DNA from 3 places in the Brevibacillus sp. NPDC003359 genome. Region 2 is predicted to be linked to each of the others. Evidence: riboswitches for the same ligand, from Rfam matches in the RefSeq annotation. Region 2 holds a riboswitch; each other region holds the start of a gene.

Region 1 (7,420 bases), 1.7 Mb from region 2:
AAAGATAGCGTTTTCCTAAGAAAAAAGGAGTGACTATTCGTTTCATTCCGCCTATGTAGTGGCATGTGAAGCGTTAGGAGTTTCACCGCTTGAAGACAGGAGAGATAACTGATGGACTGGATACAAATCGCATCAACTTATGTGCCAACTAATCCAGATCAGCTCACAGCATATGATAGCTTTCGCGTATGGGCTGATAAATATCGGGCTTGGATTTTGTTCGTGGAATTAATTATCGTCTATTATCTTGGCTTTGCTACCCGTATCCGTATGCCTATTTTGAAAAACGTGCTTCTGTACATTCTATTGTTTGCTGGAGCCCTCATTTTCGCTATTTTGGATGTGCAGCTTCCTGTGAAAAGTGCAATGTTCGTGGCGATTGCAATTCTCGTGATAGTGAAGGTACGGATCAAGCCGGAGCAAACGGGGCGAAAGTGAGGAGAACCGCGTGAAACGTGAAGATGCACTCTTTAATTGGCTCCAAATCCAAGTGGTTGCCGATGCGCGACCAGAAGACCGCTCTGCTTTGGATACAGCTGCTTTTTTCTTGCAATTGCTGAAAGAGGATCATCAAATCAGCGATATCGGCTATCGTCAGGAAGGCAGCTGGTACGTGCTATTTGGAAACGCTGATTCACAGTCTATGGAAGTGCGATACCCGGCGGAATCAGTCGAAGCTTTACTGGTCGCGATTGAGAGTGAACCCAAGTACAATTGTAATTAACGGGACAAAGACTCCCCCACTTGCCGAAATGGTTCGGAAGGTGGGTGGAGTTTTTTTGTATCAAGGGCTTGTCATAGGTAATAAGCCGCGGTTTCTTGGATGATGCAACTTTTGAAAAAGATTTCCCGTCAATATTCATGCCCCATACAAACACGGGGATTTTGACAGACTAGAAGGGGGAACTACCATTGAAAAAGTACATGACGAAGCCCGTATTAGCCGTGGTGACAGCTGCAGGTATTATTGGGTGCTTGACGCCGATTTTTGCCGATGCAAGCTCGATTGCTAGTCCAAGTGCCACAAAGGTAGTCATGAATGACGAGGGGAAGCAAGTCACACGCTACAATCTGAAAGAGCTTGCCCAAAATGATCCAACCACGTTGAATATGCTCTTGAAAAATCAAGCGGATCACTTGTACATCATTGTAGAAGAGATTAACTTGAATACGAAGCTGCAAACCTTTATGGAAGAAAACAAGGCGGAGTGGGAGCGTATTTACAACGAGTACTACAGCGATATTTGGCTGGAAGTGCGCTTGACAGACAATGATGAAGAAATCGTGAGTGTAAATGCCAAGACTGAAAATAACAAAGTGTACATAAAGGGGATTGTGACTTCGAATGTCACCAAGGTGGTTGTGAAAAAGCCGAATTCCGACATCATTGAAGTCGTTCCAACTAAGGAGCACTCTTTTACGGTCAGCTTTGAAGCTCCTGATGCATCCTATGAACCGTATGTAACCGTGAGTGCCTATGAAGGCAGTAAGTTGGTAGATAGCGAAAAGGTAAAGATTGTTCCGAAAGCAGAAGAAGATAAGGAAATGATCATCCATACGATGTCTGTTTTGGATGCGAAGAAAAAGGAATTAAAAGTTAAAGGAATTGTCAAGCAGGGGGCAGACAAAGTAACTGTCACCTATAATGGTGTGAAAAAAGAGGCAAACGTGAAGAAGCTGTGGGATGGCGTAGGCAGCTTTACGGTTTCAGTAAAGGACGTACAAGCAGCGAAAGATCAAAAAGCCTTGATCGAGGTTTACGAGAATGGCAAGAAGGTTGATTCCGAGTCCGTTCAGGTAGAAATCGTGAACGCTCCTGACAAGGATCAAGCTACCGCATATGCCATCAAGGCGACTGCTGTAAACAATCCTGCAGCCAAGTCCATTCAGGTGAAGGGGACAGTAAGCGGCTGGAATAAAAAGGACGATACTAAATTGTTTGTAATCGCTCCTGACGGGAAGAAAAAAGAAATTGAACCGAATGACAAAGGTGAGTTTTCTTTGACATTGTCTTACAAGAATCACTCCTTTAGCGCCAAATCGATTCAATTTGCCTTGTATGAAAACGATAAGCTGGTCAAGAAAGCTGACGTCGCATTAAGCACAAAAGTTATTGTCGAGCCTGTGAAGAAAACAGATGACGATGATGATGACAAAAAGAAAAAAGAAAAAGAAAAAGGGAAGCAGAAAGATAAAGATAAAGATAAAGATAAAGATAAAGATAAAGATAAAGATAAAGATAAAGATAAAGATAAGCATCCCAACGGCAACGCGTATGGATATTGGAAAAAACATGGCAACCACGATGATGATCATGACGACGATGACAACGATCAAGGAGACAGAGACTAGTCTCTATCGTTAAGGCCGCTGCTTGTAAGTCTCGACGTACTCCACCAATTGTCTGATGTAATCCCCCAGAATGGGGATCGAAAGAAATTGCGTCAAGAGGGAGCCGAGGAAAGCTAAAACGATAGCAGTACCAATCGTCAACCCCAGACCCCGGGCAAGACCTGCGAGGAAATTGATCCAGAGCAGCTTGCGCGGGGCTGTGTAATTTTGAATCACATCTGCTAATCGGATATCCTCCAGGAACATCGCAATTTTATGCATCCGCTCATTTACCTTTCGAACTTCCTGAAGCTCTTCAAGAACTTGATCTATTTGTTGCATGAGGCGATCTGTAGGTGACAAGCTGTCCATCCCCTTCCACAATTCGGTATCGTTACTACCAGTCTAGGGAAAAAGACAACCAGAATCAAGGTGAAGAGGAAAGGTTTGCCTATCGGCTATGCGAAGAGTACAATGAACGTACAAAACGTTTGTTAGGAGGCTTTGAAATGGCTGAAACTGTTTCCCAATCTCTTTCCGAAGATTTATACAAGCTCTTGCAAAAGGAGCGTTTTGTTACCTTGGGCACAGTAGACCATGAGTCAGGGGCACCATCGCTCAGCTCCTTGTCCTGGACGTATGCTGTCACCGCCGATACGATTCGTTTTGCCGTGGATAACCGCTCACGTATTTTGGCTAATATTGCAAAGGAACCACAAGTTGTCCTGCATTTGATCGGTGCTGGCTCCTCTTTTGCCATTAATGGTCGTGCTACCGTCAAAACAGACCGACTGGAGGGTGTTCCACTCAAGCTAGCCATGGCGGAAATCAAAATTGAGGCCGTTCGTGATATTATGTTTTACGGTTCCCGTATTTCCGTAGAACCTCAATATGAAAAGACATATGATAAAAACGCGGCAGCGAAGTTGGACAATCAAGTTATGACTGCCTTAAAAGATGCAAACTAACGGGTGGAAATAAATTGTTGACAAGAATCCTGCCGATCCTTTAGTATTAGGGTCAATCAAATTGAATAGCAATCTTCTTATCCAGAGCGGCGGAGGGACTGGCCCGATGATGCCCGGCAACCAATCACCTGTATTTTAACAGGGAGATAATGGTGCTAATTCCTGCAGAGTTATCAAACTCTGAAAGATGAGAAGGATTTGCTTACGGTGACGTAAACAAAGCCTTCTTTCAGAGGAAAGGGGGCTTTTTTGATGCCCTCGAACACTATTGGAGGGAGAGAAACAGATATGAAATTAGAAACGAAGTTGATTCAGGCGGGAGTAGGCAGAGACGAAAAAACAGGGGCGGTGAGCTTTCCTGTTTACTATGCAACGGCTTATCGCCATCCTGCCTTGGGCCAGAGCACTGGATATGATTATACACGTACAGCCAATCCTACTCGCACTATCCTGGAGGAGACCATCACTGAAGCGGAATCAGGAGATGCAGGTTTCGCTTGCGCTTCAGGAATGGCTGCTGTTCATACCGTCATGGGCTTGTTTTCCCAAGGGGATCATCTAATCGTTTCACTCGATCTGTACGGAGGAACCTATCGCTTGTTCGAGCAAGTGCTCTCTCGCTATGGTCTTACGTTTTCGTATGTGGATTTGCGTGACATTGGTGCACTCAAAAATGCGATTCGCCCAGATACAAAGGCCATCTTCGTCGAGACACCAACCAATCCGCTCATGCAGATTACCGATATTCGAGCAGTAACGAAATTGGCGAAACAACACGGGCTCCTTACGATTGTAGATAACACATTCTTAACCCCGTATTGTCAACGCCCACTAGAGCTTGGTGCAGATATCGTCTTACATAGTGCAACCAAGTATTTGGCAGGACATAACGATGTGCTGGCTGGACTCATCGTAACAAAAGGGGAAGAGTTGTCGGAAAAAATCCGGTTTTTGCACAATTCAATCGGTGCTGTACTTGGACCACAAGATTGCTGGCTTCTCGTTCGCGGGATGAAAACATTGGCATTGCGCATGGAGCGTCATCAATCCAATGCCTTGATTGTAGCGGAAGGGCTGCGTGAGCATCCGGCAGTGGCGGAGGTATTTTATCCAGGTCTGCCAGAGCATCCGGGGCATGAGATACAGGTGAATCAAGCGACTGGGCATAGTGGGATGGTATCGTTCCGTGTACGCGATGTAGAGCAGGTGGGATTGTTCCTGCAAAATCTGCAAATCGTGTCCTTTGCGGAAAGTCTGGGTGGTGTCGAGTCATTGTGTACGTATCCGGCGACGCAGACTCACGCCGATATCCCGCAAGAAGTCAGAGTGCATGTCGGTGTTTGTGATCGATTGTTGCGACTGTCGGTTGGCATCGAGCATCCAGATGATGTCGTAGCCGATTTGTTTCAGGCATTGAATGCTAGTTTGGTCGTAGGGGGGAGTGTACGATGAATTTTGCAACCAAGATCCTCCACGGTTCGACTTGCATTGACCCGTTCACAGGTGCGTCGTCGGTTCCCATTTATCAGGCTTCTACGTTTCATCAGGCTGATATCGATCAGCCAGGTTCTTTCGATTATGCCAGATCAGGCAATCCGACGAGGCAGGCTCTAGAGGAAGCCATTGCGTCGCTGGAGGGAGGTGCACGGGGTTTTGCATTCTCATCTGGCATGGCTGCTATTTCCAGCGTGTTCATGCTGTTTTCAGCCGGAGACCATGTGGTAGTGGCGGAAGATGTATACGGAGGTACGTTTCGGTTTTTGACCAAGGTATTGTCGAGAATGGGCATCTCCGTTACATTCGTGGATGCGACAGAGACAGAAGCTGTTCGTGCAGCTATTACACCGGCGACGAAAGGCGTTTACCTAGAGACCCCTTCCAATCCCACCTTGAAGGTGACAGATATTGCTGCGGTTTCTCGTATCGCGAAGGAGCATGGCTTGCTCGTCATTGTCGATAATACGTTCCTAACCCCGTATTACCAGCGTCCATTGGAACTTGGAGCAGATGTGGTCATTCATAGCGCGACGAAGTTTATCGGAGGTCATAGCGACGTCGTGGCAGGTCTTGCCGTGACGAGAGAGGCTGCGTTAGGGGAGCAGCTCTACTTTATCCAGAATGGCATGGGAGCGATTTTGGGTGTGCAGGACTGCTGGCTCGTGATGCGTGGGCTCAAAACATTGAAAGCCCGTCTGGATGTGAGCACGAAGACAGCCGCGAGCTTGGCTGACTGGTTGTCTACGCATCCACAAGTAAGCCGAGTCTACTATACGGGACTGGCGGATCACCCCGGTCACCTGATTCAGACAGAACAAGCGAGTGGTCATGGGGCTGTTCTTTCCTTTGATGTAGGGAGCCGCGAGCGAGCGAAAGCGTTATTTGATCGCGTAAAATTGCCGATTGTGGCCGTTAGCCTCGGGGCAGTGGAAACGATTCTTTCGTACCCAGCTACGATGTCTCATGCAGCGATGCCTGCTGAGGAAAGAGCTGCAAGAGGAATTACGGATGGTTTGATCAGGTTGTCAGCTGGTTTAGAGGATTTCGATGACTTGGTGGCAGATTTGAAGCAAGCATTGGATTATTTGCCTTCTGAAGCATTAGTCAATAAAGAAAAAGAGGTATTCTCCCGGGCTTAAATCCGGGGAATACCTCTTTTCTTTTAAGGTGTTCCTGTACGATTTGCGTTGATTTTGTTTTGTCCTTGCGGCTCTTTGTGCATGCGTTTTTCTTTTACTTGAGAAGGTGTTTCTTCACGAGGCTGCACGCTACGCGGCAGCTGCGGCATAATCCGACCTACGATATCCGCTAACTCTTCCGTAATGCCGGCAACAGGATGACCGCGACGAATATCATCTCTCATCTCCCGTAACCGCTGTACGACGGCAGGGTCTGCGGTTACGACAGCGTTCGCTCCTTGAGGATCTTCTTTCAGTGCTTCCGCAACCGTATACTTAATGACGCCGACTTCTGGGCGATCCAGATTCGGATCAACTGTAATACCGACTGCGGCATATTTGCCCAAGACTACAGCAGTCGCGCTGTGTACCCTTTTCACACGTGTTGCCAGTTGGACCAGACGATCAGCGGTGGCTTGAGAAGATTGATTATAAGCAGGCTTAGGAACTGTTTGCTGAACGCGTTGAGTATGAGTGGCATGCTTGGGCTGTTTTGCGGCCTGATTCGCCGGCGGATTATTGCCCGACATGCATGCTGTAAGCAACAAGCTAAAACCGAGGCAGCAGATCATGATCCGTTTCACAGGCATTCTCCCTTTCCCAGTATTGCCTTCCTTCGTGAGGAGGGCAGGGTTACAAGTATTTTGTTCTGGGCTGCCCATTTTCATTCTGTCAATGGGTCGTCTATCTCTGTCTACCTGAACATAGACTGTAGTACATCACGTCGCCGCACTTGAGCATCCCTCCAAAAATTGCATAGGGTATATAAGAAGGGTAATAGGAGGCGAGATTTTGAAGAAAATCTACGTACTGGACACCAACGTACTCCTGCAAGATCCAAGGGCGATGTTTTCATTCGCTGACAACGAAATAGTCATACCAGCTGTCGTATTGGAAGAAATCGATTCCAAAAAGCGGTACATGGATGAAATTGGCCGCAATGCTCGGTACGTATCTCGGCTCTTTGACAGTTTTCGAGAGCTGGGGCATTTGCACACTGGTATTACCCTAGAAACAGGTGGGTTGTTTCGAGTGGAACTGAATCATTCCTCATTCCACCGCCTTCAGAAACAATTCACGGAAATGAGTAATGACAACCGCATTTTGGCGGTCGCACTAAACTTACAAGAGGAGGAAAACGGAAAACCGCAGCCAAGACCAGTCATTTTGGTAAGCAAGGATGCTCTCATGAGAGTCAAGGCTGATGCATTGAATATTTCCGCAGAGGATTTTCTTTCAGATCGAGTTGTGGGGGAGTTCTCCAGTATTTATCCGGGTTATCAGAAGATGATGGTAGCATCCGATATCATCAAGACCTACTATGCGACAAGAAAGCTGCAGCTGGCATCCTGTTTCCCACGCTATCGCTTTTACCCTCATCAATTTTTAGTGCTGAAGGACGAATGTAACCCATCTATTTCAGCGATTGGAAAAGTCGACCCGGAC
Region 2 (7,420 bases):
GTGAGCAAATACCATCGCCGATACGGAAGCTTCTGGCTCCATCATGAAGCCCTCTGTCAACTGAACACCGATATCCTCTGGACGCAACAGACGGAACAACTGCGCCTGATCCTCCAGGTTCGGGCAAGCAGGGTAACCGAAAGATACACGAATGCCCTGATATCTGGCACCGAAGCGCTCGAGCATCGTCATCTCAACCGGGTCCGGTATGCCCCACACGTCGCGCATGACGTGGTGAATTCGCTCAGCAAATGCCTCAGCCAACTCCAATGCCAAGGCTTGGAGGACATGAGAGCGCAAGTAGTCACCACGCTCTTTTAGCTCCGTAGATTTTTCGCGAATCCCTCCCCCAGCCGTTACGGTTAGGAATCCGACATAATCCATTTCCTTGCTCTCCACTGGTCGCAGGAAGTCGGACAGGCAGAGATGAGGTTCTTCCAGCTGACGCGGGAACGAAAAGCGCTCGATCAGCTTGCTGTGATCTTTTGGATCATAGACCAAAATATCGTTGCCCTCTGACTGGGCCGGGAAGAACTGATACACACCGTGTGTCGTAATGGTTCCTTTTTCCTTCGCTTCATTTATTAGCTCTTCCACAATGCCGTACAGTTCCAGTACCTTCTCGTCGCCTGCCTCTATCAATCTATCTACATTTCCGCGAACACCGAGGTGCTTTCCGAGGAGCATCCGCAGGTTCAAATACGGCTGCAGGTGGCTGATCGGGTATTGTCGCAGGACATGGCGATCACAATCTGGCGGCAGATGGATCGGAACGGTTCTGCTGATGGCTGAGCGAGCTGGCACAGGTGCTTTTTTCTCCTCGACAACAGGCTGAGCCGTTGCGACTGCTTCTTGCAGATGCTGCTGTTCCTCTACCAAGCGATCACGTTCTGCCGGGTTTTGCAGACGATTCACGAGATCTAAACCATCCATGGCATCTTTTGCGTATAAAACAATTCCGCGGTATTCCGGTGCGATCCGGTTCGATGTGAACTTGCGCGTCAACGCTGCACCGCCAACCATCATCGGAACATCGATGCCTGCAACACGCAGGTCTTGTGCAGTAATAACCATTTGCTGCGCGGATTTTACCAATAGTCCAGACAGACCGATGGCATCCGGCTTTTCTTCTCTGCATGCGGCAATCAGTTGCTCTGGTGGTACCTTGATCCCCAGGTTAACGACATTGTAGCCGTTGTTTGACAAAATAATTTCCACGAGGTTTTTTCCGATGTCGTGCACATCGCCTTTGACGGTCGCTAGCAAGATTTTGCCTTTCGCGGCAGCATCGTTTTTTTCCATGAATGGCTCCAGAAACGATACGGATGCCTTCATGACTTCCGCGCTCTGCAATACTTCTGCCACGATCAGCTGGTTGCCGTTGAACAGGCGACCTACCTCTTCCATCCCAGCCATCAACGGACCGTTGATGATCTCGAGTGGTGTGTATTTATCCAAAGCCAGCTTCAGGTCTTCCACCAGACCATCCTTGGAGCCTTCGACTACATAACGGGACAAGCGCTCTTCGAGAGTTAGCGAGGAGACTTCCACACTGACTTCCTTTTTCTTTTGGCGATAAAATTCGGTGAAGGCTGCCAATGTCTCATCCGTTGTTTCGAATAGAAGGGCTTCTGCCAGCTTTCTCTCGTCTTCTGGAATCGAAGCGTAGCGCTCCAGCTTTTCCGTGTTGACGATGGCGTAATCAAGCCCTGCGAGAGTCGTGTGGTACAAGAAGACCGCATTCAGCACTTCCCTACCCGCAGCAGGCAAACCGAAGGACACATTGCTCACACCTAAAATCGTCTTACACGCTGGCAAGGCTTGTTTAATCAAGCGAATTCCTTCTACGGTCTCTTTTGCAGAGCCGATGTATTGTTCATCCCCAGTCCCTACTGGAAAGACGAGTGGGTCGAAAATAATATCCTGTGGCTTCACGCCGTATTGGTTGACGAGAATGTCGTACGAGCGCTGGGCGACCTCTAGCTTCTTCTCGCGAGTGACAGCCATCCCCGCTTCCTCGATCGTTCCGACGACAACGGCGGCACCGAATTTGTGAATAAGCGGCACAACCTCCTCAAAACGCTCCAACCCGTCTTCCAGGTTGATCGAGTTGAGAATGGCCTTCCCTTGCGAATAGCGAAGTCCCAGCTCCATGACTTTGGCATCTGTCGAGTCGATCATGAGGGGTGCTTTTACTTTTTTCACGATGAACTGTAGGAATTTTTCCATATCTTCGTATTCATCACGATCAGGGTCAGCCAAGCATATATCGATGACATGTGCGCCGCGCTTCACTTGGGCCCGGGCAATATCAGATGCTTCTTCATAGTGACCAGCTGCAATCAGATCACGGAACTTTTTGGAGCCGATGACATTGGTCCGCTCGCCTACTAGCAGAGGACGATTGTCATCTTCGACGTAAACGACTTCAATCCCGGAGACCGCACTCAGCGGTTCTACATCTTCACCGCGCGGCTTGCAGTCTTTCAACGCTTCTGCCATCGCTTGAATATGGTCAGGTGTTGTTCCACAGCAACCGCCAGCGACGTTGATCCAGCCCTGTTCAGCGAAGGCCCGTATTTTCGAGGCCAGTCCTTGTGGCGTTTCATGGTAATGGCCGTTCTCGTCGGGCAAGCCTGCGTTCGGATAACAGCTGACTGCACATTGGGCAATTCCTGACAACGTCCGTAGGTGATCACGCATGAACTCTGGACCTGTCGCACAGTTCAGACCAATGGAGACTGGCTTTATATGCTCCAAGGAGATGTAAAACGCCTCAATGTTTTGGCCCGCCAGCGTCGTGCCCATCGGCTCAATCGTACCTGACAACATCACTGGGAGCTCCTGTCCAAGCTCTGCAAAAGCTTTGCGAATCCCGATTCCGCCAGCCTTGACGTTCAACGTATCTTGCGAGGTTTCCAAAAGAAGAACATCGGAGCCGCCGAGAATCAGACCTTTTGCCTGACGATAATACGCCTCGACCAGTTCTTCGAAAGTGACGCCACCTGTCAACGCAAGGGTTTTAGTCGTAGGTCCCATTGCCCCTGCTACAAAACGCGGCCACTCCTCTGTGGAATAGGCATCCACCGCTTCTCTGGCCAAGCGGGCTGCCGCTATATTAATCTCAAGATCTTTCTCGGCCACATCGTACTCGGCCAAAACGATGGAAGCAGCACCAAACGTATTGGTCTCGACAATGTCTGCGCCCGCCTCCAAATATTTCTCGTGAATCGAACGGATCACATCTGGTCTGGTCAAGTTCAGTAGTTCATTGCAGCCATCATAGGCCTCACCACCGAAATCATCAGCAGTCAGATTCGCCTGTTGAAGCATGGTGCCCATTGCACCATCCAGAATCAGAATTTTCCGGGAAAGCTGTTCGCGAAAAGTTGGTTTCATTGACGTGCCCCTTTTCTCCCTTGCATCGGCTTATTCTTTATAGTTGGGTAAATAAAAAAATCCTCTTCTTTGAAAGAAGAGGATTTGTCAGCAGAGACGAAAACGCCTGAGACCTCCCCTTATCTTTCAAAGCACGTAGCTTTGCTGGAATTGGCACCGGATTTTTACCGGTTGCCGAGGCTTCATCAGGCCAGTCCCTCTGCCTCTCTGGATAAGAGTCGTACACTTGTCATTTAGTTGTTTTGCGAAATGTCTTGAATGTTTGCAAGTATCTTAACACCCCCTTTGTCTCCCCGTCAATTGTGAATTGTCTATTTTTTACTGAGCCTCTTCTCTTTCGCGCCCATTTTTGCCTAAGCTGGGCATCCGCCCAGTCCAATAACGGCATTCGTGTATAGACTGGAGTATAACGGAAAGGAGGGGAAACAAAGATGAGTACATCATTCTGCGGAAGCGGATTCTTCGGTGAATGCTTCGCAATCGTGCTCGTGCTGTTTATCCTGTTGGTAATTATCGGGTGTTCGTGTGACGAATGTTAGATAAGTGTTTAAAAAAGGCTATCCCAAATGCCATCAGAAATGGCTGCGGGATAGCCTTTTTTTCTTGTTAATCGGCGATGATTTTGCCTGTCACTGCATCAAGGGCCATAAATTTGTTCGCAAGCTTTTCCTCACTCCACGGCACATACGCCAGCTTTGGTTGAGGTAATTTTTGCCCATCCACATCTTTCATCAAATAGACCAGCTTCAAAGGCATGACGCGTAAATACTCCTCAACAGCCTTGTCTTTCGAGATGATCTTGTCGGATGCTGGAAGCTCCACCAACTCGTGCGTCTCTCTGTAGTTATCAAACTTTGTCACTTTGCCCGTAGACGGATCGACCGTTACCGAATAAGCCGCTTTTTGCTCGCGATCCTGTACAGGAATGCCATCCTTGCTCATGAAAAATCTGAATTCCCATTCGCCCGTTGACACAGGATTCGCTTCGCCTGGCTGTATAACTTGTGCCAATTGCACTTCTTTTACACCTGGATCGACGTATTTATGCAGAAAGGCGAATGCAGCCTCTTCCGCTTGCTGGCGTTTGACTGTCACTGCTGTATCGGAACGCGGTGTTCCCAGCCCGACGACACTGCCTGTTTCTGCTATAACTTCTACGTCGATATACTTGTCATTTTTATCATACCAGACGTATTCCTTGCGTCCATCGCGCTCACGTACACTCTCTCTGTAGGTCAAGCCTTCTACCTGTACGCCGAACTCCGCTTGCAGCAGTGCTTTTGCCTCATCCTTGGAGCGAACCTTGACGTATTCTTTCGGAGATTCGATCGGATGTGCTTTCTTCGTATTCAGCTGATCATAGGCAAGCCCGTTATCTCCCGTTCCATACACAATCTTGCCACTGGTCGCGTCGATATGCCACTCCGTACCATCTTCACGTCCTCTTTGCATGAAGGAAACAGCTGGCGTGTACTCCAGAATGGGCTGCCACTTCTCTCCTTGTTTTGATTCTGGCCGTATTCTCGGATTCTGCACGTATCGAAGCTTCATATGCTCACTCAGCTCTTGGATGGCGACTTCTTCAGAAACCGCTGTTGACACATCTGGGTACTGCGAAGGGTCGAATGTATCGGGCTCCTTCCTGAAAAAGCGAAGGAGATCAGATTCATCTGTTGTCATGCGTATCTGATCCGATAGCACTGGCAGTCCGTTATGATAACGCTGGTACACACCTGGCTTGCTCTCATCCTCTAAACGATAGTTCTCGCTATCAGCCCCGAGCAGCTTGTTCAGGAACTGTCGCTCTTGCTCCACAGCTTTTGCTCCTTTTGCTTGCTTCCAGCTCGGCTCTTCCTTTTCATCCTTCTCCTCGATTGAATAGGATTCCAAGGCTTGGCCATTGCCAACTATCTGAAGGGAAGCCTGATGTCCCTCCTTATTCACGTTTCCGACCGCTATTGACATGCCATCGCGGCTCTTCTCTTTATCAAAAAGAAGAAGCGAAGGATTCAAATCGGGCATGGCATCTGTCAGCTTGGTGAAAAAAGCTTGTTCGCTCTTGTTCAATCGCCCGAAAAACGAGACTTGCTCTTTCGAATTGATTCGTACAGATAGGATGTCGTAAGGAACAGGCTTGCCATTTTCCATTCGTTGATAGCTCACGCTCAGCCATATGCTTTCTTCCCTAAACTCATTCACATAGGTCTCAGTGCCCAGATGCTGATAGGACTTGCTCTCTTCCCCCAAGAAACTTTGTAGAAATGCGTTCGCTACACTCTCGGCAGTTTTGGCTGCTGGCATTTTTACGGACGTCTCGTCCCAATTCTCTGGGTAATCTGGCCTTTCTCCATTGATCATAAAGCTCTCAATTTTTCCAGTCTGGATATCATAAGCGACACTGGCACGTACATTGTTTCCTTCCATTAAGGTTATATCACTGATCCCATGGCTCGTGCTATCCACTCTTATTGTTGTCTTGCTTATGGCTGGGATCGCCTTTTTCAACGGCAAAATAGCCTCTTCCGGCGACACCTTTACGCTGTTCTGCTTTGCCTCTGTATTCTTTTTATTCGTTGCAGTCGTCGCGACCGCATTCGCTAAATTTTTTCCGCTCGGCATCTGTGGAAACCAGCCTTGTTGGTGCATGCCCACAGCTGTTACCGCCAAGCAAGCTGCTAGAGATCCTGCCATGAATATTCTGTTTCGGTTCTTGTGTTTATTCTGTGCAATCGCACCCCTGATCCGTAATTCCATCTCTTTTGTAAACCTCACTTCTTCTATAGATTCTTGACTCCCATTCCGTACCGCTTCTCGCATTTGCTTATCTACATCCATTCCAATCCCTCCTTTTCACACAATGCCTTAAAATGTTTTCGGGCCCGGGACAATTGGGTTCGTACGGCATCTTCTGAAATATCCAACACTTGCGCAATCTCTTTTATCGACAAATCTTCATAATAATGGAGTACCATGACTTTTCGGTACAGCGGCGAGAGCTTCATCACCTGCTCCGCTACTTGTACCTTGCTCATTCGTCCGATGACTGCCGATTCAACATTTGCCGTGTCTACTTTTTCCGGGGGTGCTTCCTCTTTGGAGAGGTATGTAGAAAAAATTTGGCAAAAGGACCATGAACGCAAATATTTGCGGGACTCGTTGATCGCGATTCGGTAAAGCCACGTTTTCACGCTACTCTGATGGCGGAACTGATCCAGACCCCGATACGCTTTTAAGAACACTTCCTGAGTAATGTCTTCCGCGATTCCCCTATCCTTGACGATCAAGTAAGCGAGCTGCACGATGTTGTCTCCGTACTCGCTCATGAGTCTCGTCAGCTTCTCCTCGTTGGTCAATTGAAGTGTCCAGTCCGCATCACTACTTTTGACACTTGCATTCACGCGCTGTTCACCTCCTTGTTCCGTGTTGATATGTATTTGATCCAGCTGGCTCGCTTTTGTGACAAGATTATCCAAATCTTTTATTCATCGTCCCCCTGCTGCACTCGTTTGCCCCACTTTCATTGTCAGAGCACACTGCTTTTGCTATCATGAGGCTTATTGTAGAGCGAAAGGAACGATACTATCATGGATGCCTTGCAAGCACGTGAAAAAGACAAATTTCTGTCCTGTTTGGAGATCATAAAAGAACTATCCACATCCGAATTTGAAACTTATTCCATCGTTAAGAATACCGAAACCGGGGAACATTATCTCCACTATTTTTTGTCCCACATTAACTTGTCCGAGGGAGGCAGAAAAGACGATTACGATCATTTCCTGCCGATTGAATCCGACGATATTTTAGGGATTATGTTTGGCGAACAGCCTTATCAGTTTCCGGAGAACTGGCGCTCCTCCTACTTGCGTAGTGGTAACGACAATCGATTGATTCCGTTCGATCCATCGGAAAATTTCGATCTGGATGAGGCCGCTGTTGCCGAGCTGGCCATGCTCGAAAAGCTGGAACAGTACAAAGAGCAAATGATGAACGCGGATAACCTCAGCTCGGTAGAAAGAGAAGA
Region 3 (7,420 bases), on a different contig from region 2:
TTCCCATTTCCTTCAGCAAGTAGCCAGATGCTCCAGCGCGGAGGGTACGATACACATACCCCTCATCATCATGAATCGAGAGCATAATCACACGAGTAGAAGGGCTTACAGAAATCACATTTTCTGCAGCAGAGACGCCATTTATGTTTGGCATGTTAATATCCATCAACAAGACGTCCGGCTTGTGCTCTTCCGCCAATACAGTGGCTTCTCCTCCGTCCGCACCTTCCCCGACCACCTTGAAATCTTCTTCCATTTCCAATATCCGTTTTACGCCTTCGCGAAACAATTGATGGTCATCCACAATCACGATGCGGAGTTCTTGCTGTCTCTTATCCATGGTTCATCCCCCAGTACTTATTTACGTATCATGTCACAATTTTATCGGTATTTGGAATATGACCTTGGTTCCCTCTCCCGGAGCGGATTGCAGCTCGACACTGCCTTCTAAGAGCTGTACACGCTCACGCATTCCCAAGAGTCCAAAAGAGTTGCCATTCGCCATGCGTTTTTCCAGATCGAATCCGACCCCATCGTCTTTAACGACAAGACTTAACGAATCTTGTACAAATTCCAGCTTCACTTGAACCGTCGAAGCGCCTGCGTGCTTCTCCACATTGTTCAGACATTCCTGAACCAAACGGAAGATCGCAGCCTTTACTGAACTGCGCAAAGGAGGCTCCACACCAAATACTACCAGATCAATGGAAGACTGAATACGCTCTTCGCACGTTTGAATATATTTTTGCAAGGTAGGTACTAGCCCTAAGTCATCTAATGCCATTGGACGCAAATCAAAAATAATGCGTCGAACATCTGCCAAGCTCAAGCGTACCATTTCCTTCAGCTCGTGCAGTTCCATTTGCGCTTCCAAAATGCGCTCGTTCTTCAACATACGCTCTACAATTTCCGAGCGCAGCACGACATTCGCCATCGATTGAGCTGGACCGTCGTGAATCTCGCGTGCCACACGCTTGCGCTCTTCTTCTTGAGCCTGGATTACCTTTAGGCCCATCAGCTGATGCTGCTTAGCCGATTCCAGCGCCTCGCCTATCTTACTTAAGTCACCTGTTAAGTAACCAAGCACGACGCCCATTTGAGAAACCAACTTCTCCGCACGGACAATGGTTTCTTCCAAGGTACGCAGTTGACGCTCCAAATCATTTCTTCTGCGCTTCAAATTATTTTCTCGCTCGCGGTAAATGGACAGTTCTACCTGGATACGGCTCGCCTCTTCATAAGCAACCCGGATATCTTCCTCCGTGTACATATGAAAATTACGACTGACCAATACGAGCTTGTTGCGCGATTTGCGATACGCGAGTTCGAGCGCATCGACTTTTTGAATCACTTTGGAAATTTCTTGCCGAAGCTCATGTAAATCAAACTTCAACGAGTTGCCATGCTGTCTGGCGTTTTCAGCTATATCAAATATTTGGGTTTTACTCGTTTCTACAGTTTCAATCGTTCGCTTGATCACCCCGTCCAGCACGCTGATGTCTATCGCTTTGTTCATGATTGCTCTCCTTCAAACTCATTTTTAGCTTTCGTGAACAACTGTTGGAGGTGCTCTTCTTCTACATCTCGCAGTCCCATGTCATTGCGTGGAATGGCAAACGGATCTGTTCCTTGTTTTACGAATCCACGATTGGATGTAAATACATAGCGGTAGCCAGCTTGACGAGCTGTCTCCAGTACGATTGGACTTGTGAAGCCAAACGGCAACGAGATAGCCTCGACCTCTTGTTTCATCCATTCGCTTAAACCGACGCGAGATATACTGAAATCCACATAGAGGCGGTCCTTGTACTCTTTCTCGTCCTCTAAACGCTGCAAGTCCTTCAAATAGACCGGAGCTGTCTCTGGGCCAAGATCGCCCCACTCATTTCGTTCTTCCTCTTCATGCAGACTATACGTGTGGGACCCGATCGTAACCAGTCCCGTATGAATCATTTCGTTAACCTGTTGACGCGTAAGTGGTGGCGTCATATTCTCCCGTTTTCGGTCAGCTACATCTCTTAAGCGCCCCGCAATCGCGAAGTTCACCGAAGGGTAGCCGTATGTACGTAAGATCGGAAATGCTTCTGTGTAGTAACTCTCATACCCATCGTCAAACGTAATCAAAACAGCATTCTCAGTCGGTAAGGTACCCGTCTCCATAAATCGAAGGAACTCCTCCAACGAAATCGGATTCAGGTCGTTATCATGCAAAAATTTCATATGTCGGGCAAATTGATCAGGAGCTATGACATACCGCTGATTCGATTGATCCGTGACATGATGGTATGTCAAAACCACAACCTGATTGTTATACCACTTTTTCGTTTGAACCGCTGCTTCTTCAGTTGGTGTGACGTTTGGCTCAGCATTTTTTGTCTCACTTATGCTTATAGACGTATCTACTTGGGGAAAAGGTTGCACTTCTTGTTTATTCTTTTTTTCCAGAAAAGATTCGCCTAACAACCCAATAGCCACTGCAAAAAACAAAAAAGTAAGAAACACGATCAGGAAGAGCCTTCTGTTCGGCAAAAAAACCCCTCCTCTACTTCCTCACTAGGAGATTCGACACAGTCCTACAAATTCCTGTGCAACAATTGACCCAATAATTGGATGACTTTGCTCCTAAAATGAAAAAGAGCCCAGTAGCAACACCAGGCTCTTTTTATGTCATTCATGAATATTACAGTTGAGCAGCCTCTTGCTTCAGAATTTCTGCCTTGTCTGTTTGCTCCCAAGGAACATTCAGGTCATTGCGTCCGAAGTGGCCATATGCAGCTGTTTGTTTGTAGATAGGACGACGCAGGTCAAGCTGCTTGATGATACCAGCTGGACGCAGGTCAAAGTGTTCGCGAACCAATTGCACCAGAGCTTCTTCGGAAATGGTACCAGTACCGAATGTATCTACTGCGATGGAAACTGGTTGTGCTACACCAATAGCGTAAGCAACTTGCACTTCGCATTTGTCTGCGAGGCCAGCAGCCACGATGTTTTTCGCTACATAACGAGCTGCGTAAGCACCGGAACGGTCAACTTTAGTTGGATCTTTACCGGAGAACGCACCGCCGCCATGACGAGCATAACCGCCGTAAGTATCTACGATGATTTTGCGGCCAGTCAAGCCAGCATCCCCTTGTGGTCCGCCAATTACGAAACGGCCAGTTGGGTTGATGAAGTATTTAGTCTCAGCGTCCAACAATTCAGCTGGAACAACTGGTTTGATTACGTGTTCAACCAGATCTTGCTTGATTTGCTCCAAAGTCGTTTCAGGAGCGTGTTGGGTAGAAATAACGATCGTGTCGATACGAACTGGTTTGTCGCCATCGTACTCAACGGTCACTTGTGTTTTTCCGTCAGGACGGAGGTAAGCAAGTGTTCCGTTTTTACGTACTTCAGTCAGACGACGAGCCAATTGGTGAGACATGCTGATCGGAAGTGGCATCAGCTCAGGTGTTTCATTGCAAGCAAAACCAAACATCAAACCTTGGTCACCAGCACCAATTGCTTCGATCTCAGCGTCAGTCATTTTGCCTTCGCGTGCTTCCAATGCTTGGTCTACACCAAGTGCAATGTCAGCGGACTGCTCGCCAATTGCAGTAATAACACCGCAAGTGTCAGCGTCAAAACCGAATTTCGCACGGTCATAACCGATTTCACGAATGGTTTCACGAACGAGCTTTTGGATGTCCACATACGTGTTTGTAGTGATTTCACCTGCTACGAGAACCAAACCAGTAGTTACGGAAGTTTCGCAAGCTACGCGAGCGTTTGGATCTTTGGACAGGATCGCATCCAAAATGGAGTCAGAAATTTGGTCACAAATTTTATCCGGATGTCCTTCGGTTACAGATTCGGATGTAAACAGACGACGACCTTTTTGCAAAGCCATGAGAAAATACCTCCTTTGACCTCATACAAATAGTGTGGTAGCCGAGTTAGGATTTTATCTACGTAAACGCAAATAAAAAACCTTTTCCATCTTTTTAGGAGGAAAAGGTTTGAGCGTTTTTTGCTTCCTTCATCCTCTTATCGGCCAGAACAGATGTCCGTTCTGCTGGTTAGCACCGCTCAAGATCGGTTGCCGAGCTTCATAGGGCCAGTCCCTCCGCCTGCTCTGGATAAGAGTATCCATTACGGTTAATAGAATAATTGTTTTTTTCAGAGATGTCAATAGGAAAAATTTTACTTATAGTTGGTAAGATTTAGAAATTACGACAACAACCTCGGCGCGAGTTGCCCTTCCGTTCGGTTTAAAGGAAGAACCGTACCCACTTAGCCAATTTCTAGATGTCAAAGCCTCAATGGCCGGAGAAGCCCAATGGCTTGTCGGCACATCCTGATAATTCGTGGTACCGCGGTTATACAGCAAAACATTACGTGCCCGCGCGATCATTACCGCCATCTCTGCACGCGATATCGGCTGATCCGGCTTCATTTCATTCTTCGGGTACCCTTTCAAAATACCTAATTGATAGGCTACACCTAGATTGTTATACGCCCAGTGCCTTTTTGGCATATCCCGGAAGGTCGTTTTTCCTGTATAGGTAGTCGCTACCTTGGAACCGGTCGCACGCATCGATTTAAGCAGCATCGTCGCAAACTCTGCTCGGGTCACAGCCTGATTGGGCTTGAACGTCGCGTCATTGAACCCATTTACGATACCATGAGAATTCAGTCTGACGATCTCCGAGCGCGCCCAGTGATCCGAAATATCGCGATAGCCCGCTATCAATTTCTGTTGCGTCACCGTGAGTCGGTACGATTCATATTTGAACGCAGTACCGCTATTGAGGCGCACATAATATTTTCCTGGTTGCAAACGCAAACCGATAATATCGTTTCCTCGGTTAGACAGCTCCGCTACCTCATTCGTCGAAGCAATTGCATAGTTCATGTTTCGATCGCTATAGAGCGCGAAACGAAAACCGCTATCGACAGGAATGTACGGCGCTCGGAACGTCACATACGATTCACTATTCACAGTAAATTGGAACCAGTCGGAATCAGTAGCCGTTGGCATTGTGCCTGACATCACTGTCCCACCGCTTAGCGGAGACGCTTGTTGATAGGTGTCATTCGGCTCATTAAAATCTTTTTTTACGGGCGTGTATCCCAGATCCAGCTGATATTCGCCATTCACCGCATTGCGATTGTACTCACTCACACGAATGTAATACTTGCCCGGCGAAACTTCTTTTTTGACACGCTCTGTCGGATTGTCTTTCGTTCCATTATCGTAGTTAGGGTCCCAGACAACCGTATTTTTCCCAGGCTCTTGTTTACCAATACCCAGCAACAGATCGACACGCTTGTTATCAGGGCTAACAGAGACATCCAAATGTCCGTATTCACGAACATAGTAGGAGAACCAATCCTGATCCCCTTCATCGTGAAAATTACCTGTTACACTGATTTGGTTACCTACGAGCGGCCTTGCCGTCTCTTGTGTATCGTTCGGTTCGTTACGGTCCGGATTGATGGTAAACTTGCTCGTCAACAGGTAGGTAAACGCATTGTTGACCCCTCCGTTACGCATTAAGCGGATATTCATAGTTCCCGCCTTGACAGGGACTGTAAATGTATCCCCATTCCCGAAGTACTGCGTAATCGGCGGACGATTCTCTGGGTAAAAGGTAGCTGCCATCGCTGAAGAAATACCGGAAGTCACTGACGCTGTAAAGCTGACCTTCCCATCGTAAGGGATGTCCATCTTCAACCAGTCTATCGTGTCTTTTGGCCCTAAATTCCCACGTATCTGTGACTCGATCGGAAACGCTTTGGCTGAATACGTCTGATTATTCGGCTCTAAAAAGTCGTATGATAGAGCCGATCGAACGGCCTTGTCGACATTTAGCAAACCGTAGCCCGTTTTCCGGTCCCATCCCTTTTCCCCCAAATCAGTAGCTGTTTGATAAAGCAATTGCCTCACATCTAATGGGCTGAGTTTGGGATAACGGGCGAGTATGAGCGCTGCTGCGCCAGCTACTTGAGGCGCTGCTGCTGAAGTTCCGCTAAAAGAACCGTATTTTCCCCCGAGCTTGGTCGTATAGACATTGAAACCAGGCGCTACCAGGTTCAGCTCAGGCCCTGTATTGCTCTGGTAAATCACTTCATTGTTACCCCTTACAGCGCCTACAGCAATCACCGTGGGATATGCTGCTGGATATGCTACACGGCTGCTCTCATTGCCACTTGCGGCAATAAGAACAGCTCCGCTTCTTTCCGCTCGTTGAACAGCACTCGCCAATTCCTTGGAGTAGGCCATACTGCTGAGAGACATCATGATGACTTTGGCACCACGATCCAAAGCAGTATTGATACCCTTAGCAAGAGTCTGCACCGTAGTATCTCCATTTTTGGCCAAGACTTTAATCGGCAAAATCTTGGCATTCCACAAGACACCGGATACACCAATACTGTTATTCCCGCTAGCAGCCAGTACACCAGTTACTTCTGTTCCATGTCCGTTATCGTCCTGGGCAGACCTCCCGGGATTCACAAGATTCACACCAGGCAGAAGGTTGTCCTTCAAATCAGGATGCTTGTAATCGGCACCGGAGTCCAGCACTGCGATGATAATCTGTTCATTACTATTTACGACTGACCAAGCTTGATGAGCTCTAATCTGACTCAAATGAAGCTGGTTACTTAAATAGTAGTCATTCGATGCAGGTGGTGCTGCAGCATAGATCGTTTGGTTGTTTGCCATCACTAGCGCGACACTTAACGCAGTCGCTACTGACATGTTCACTGATTTTTTCATGCAAAACAGTCCTTCCTTCTCTCCCCTGCACAATAAGCAGTCTAAAAGGAATTCAGGTATTTATCTTCTCGTCCTAGCATAGCGGATGAAAAGGCAGACACGCAACCCTGATCACCCAATATTTGGAATGTTATAACAGTACAAAACCCTTTTCACCATGGGCAAAAAGGGTTTTCTCCTTACTGTAACAAACCTTTATTGTCTTCCACTTCAGGTGCTACCTGAGCTTTTTCTTTTTTTCTTTGCTGTGCTTTCGGAATAAAAGCAGTCAGTTCCGCCAGATTTACCTCTTCCTTTTTGATGGAGGAGAACGGAATATCAAATGCCCATACACGATGGCTGTTTGCTTCTACCTTCATGTTTTCCAAGGTAAAGTGTACACGCGCTACTGAATCGCCATCCTTATCATGAACGATAATCGGCACTTCAGTAAACTCCAGACGTTTTCCCAGACCGTTACGGAAAACAACGATGACTTTCAGGCCGTTATCTTCACCCGGCTTGATATCGAGGACTTGCAAGTCTACTTCGCCCTCTGCAATCGGAGCTTTCTCTGCAGCCTGCTGCAAATATTGCTTGGACTCATCTGCACTCAGACCCAAATTATAATTTTGATTCTCTTCTACTTCGTTCTTTTTCGGCTTGATATAGCTCAGCTTC

What was found. Region 2 has a riboswitch for S-adenosylmethionine ahead of metH (methionine synthase). Riboswitches for the same ligand answer to the same signal wherever they lie in the genome.
Region 1: linked by a shared signal. The riboswitch ahead of ACFYU8_RS08180 (aminotransferase class I/II-fold pyridoxal phosphate-dependent enzyme) and the one ahead of metH (methionine synthase) in region 2 are both predicted to bind S-adenosylmethionine.
Region 3: linked by a shared signal. The riboswitch ahead of metK (methionine adenosyltransferase) and the one ahead of metH (methionine synthase) in region 2 are both predicted to bind S-adenosylmethionine.

What each region holds. Positions count from the first base shown of each region.
Region 1 covers NZ_JBIAOR010000001.1:1,753,536-1,760,955, reverse strand. The annotation lists gene ACFYU8_RS08205 (YlaH-like family protein) at 112-438, shown strand; gene ACFYU8_RS08200 (hypothetical protein) at 449-724, shown strand; gene ACFYU8_RS08195 (hypothetical protein) at 913-2,352, shown strand; gene ACFYU8_RS08190 (DUF5665 domain-containing protein) at 2,362-2,703, opposite strand; gene ACFYU8_RS08185 (pyridoxamine 5'-phosphate oxidase family protein) at 2,841-3,299, shown strand; SAM riboswitch class I at 3,374-3,493, shown strand; gene ACFYU8_RS08180 (aminotransferase class I/II-fold pyridoxal phosphate-dependent enzyme) at 3,588-4,751, shown strand; gene ACFYU8_RS08175 (trans-sulfuration enzyme family protein) at 4,748-5,935, shown strand; gene ACFYU8_RS08170 (YhcN/YlaJ family sporulation lipoprotein) at 5,959-6,564, opposite strand; gene ACFYU8_RS08165 (PhoH family protein) at 6,767-7,420, shown strand, end outside.
Region 2 covers NZ_JBIAOR010000001.1:71,296-78,715, reverse strand. The annotation lists gene metH (methionine synthase) at 1-3,399, opposite strand, end outside; SAM riboswitch class I at 3,516-3,617, opposite strand; gene ACFYU8_RS00190 (YjcZ family sporulation protein) at 3,831-3,938, shown strand; gene ACFYU8_RS00185 (YcdB/YcdC domain-containing protein) at 4,006-6,234, opposite strand; gene ACFYU8_RS00180 (sigma-70 family RNA polymerase sigma factor) at 6,225-6,797, opposite strand; gene ACFYU8_RS00175 (hypothetical protein) at 6,984-7,420, shown strand, end outside.
Region 3 covers NZ_JBIAOR010000005.1:80,179-87,598, forward strand. The annotation lists gene ACFYU8_RS16115 (response regulator) at 1-340, opposite strand, end outside; gene ACFYU8_RS16120 (sensor histidine kinase) at 374-1,516, opposite strand; gene ACFYU8_RS16125 (polysaccharide deacetylase family protein) at 1,513-2,529, opposite strand; gene metK (methionine adenosyltransferase) at 2,681-3,886, opposite strand; SAM riboswitch class I at 4,021-4,122, opposite strand; gene ACFYU8_RS16135 (S8 family peptidase) at 4,184-6,760, opposite strand; gene ACFYU8_RS16140 (SLAP domain-containing protein) at 6,940-7,420, opposite strand, start outside.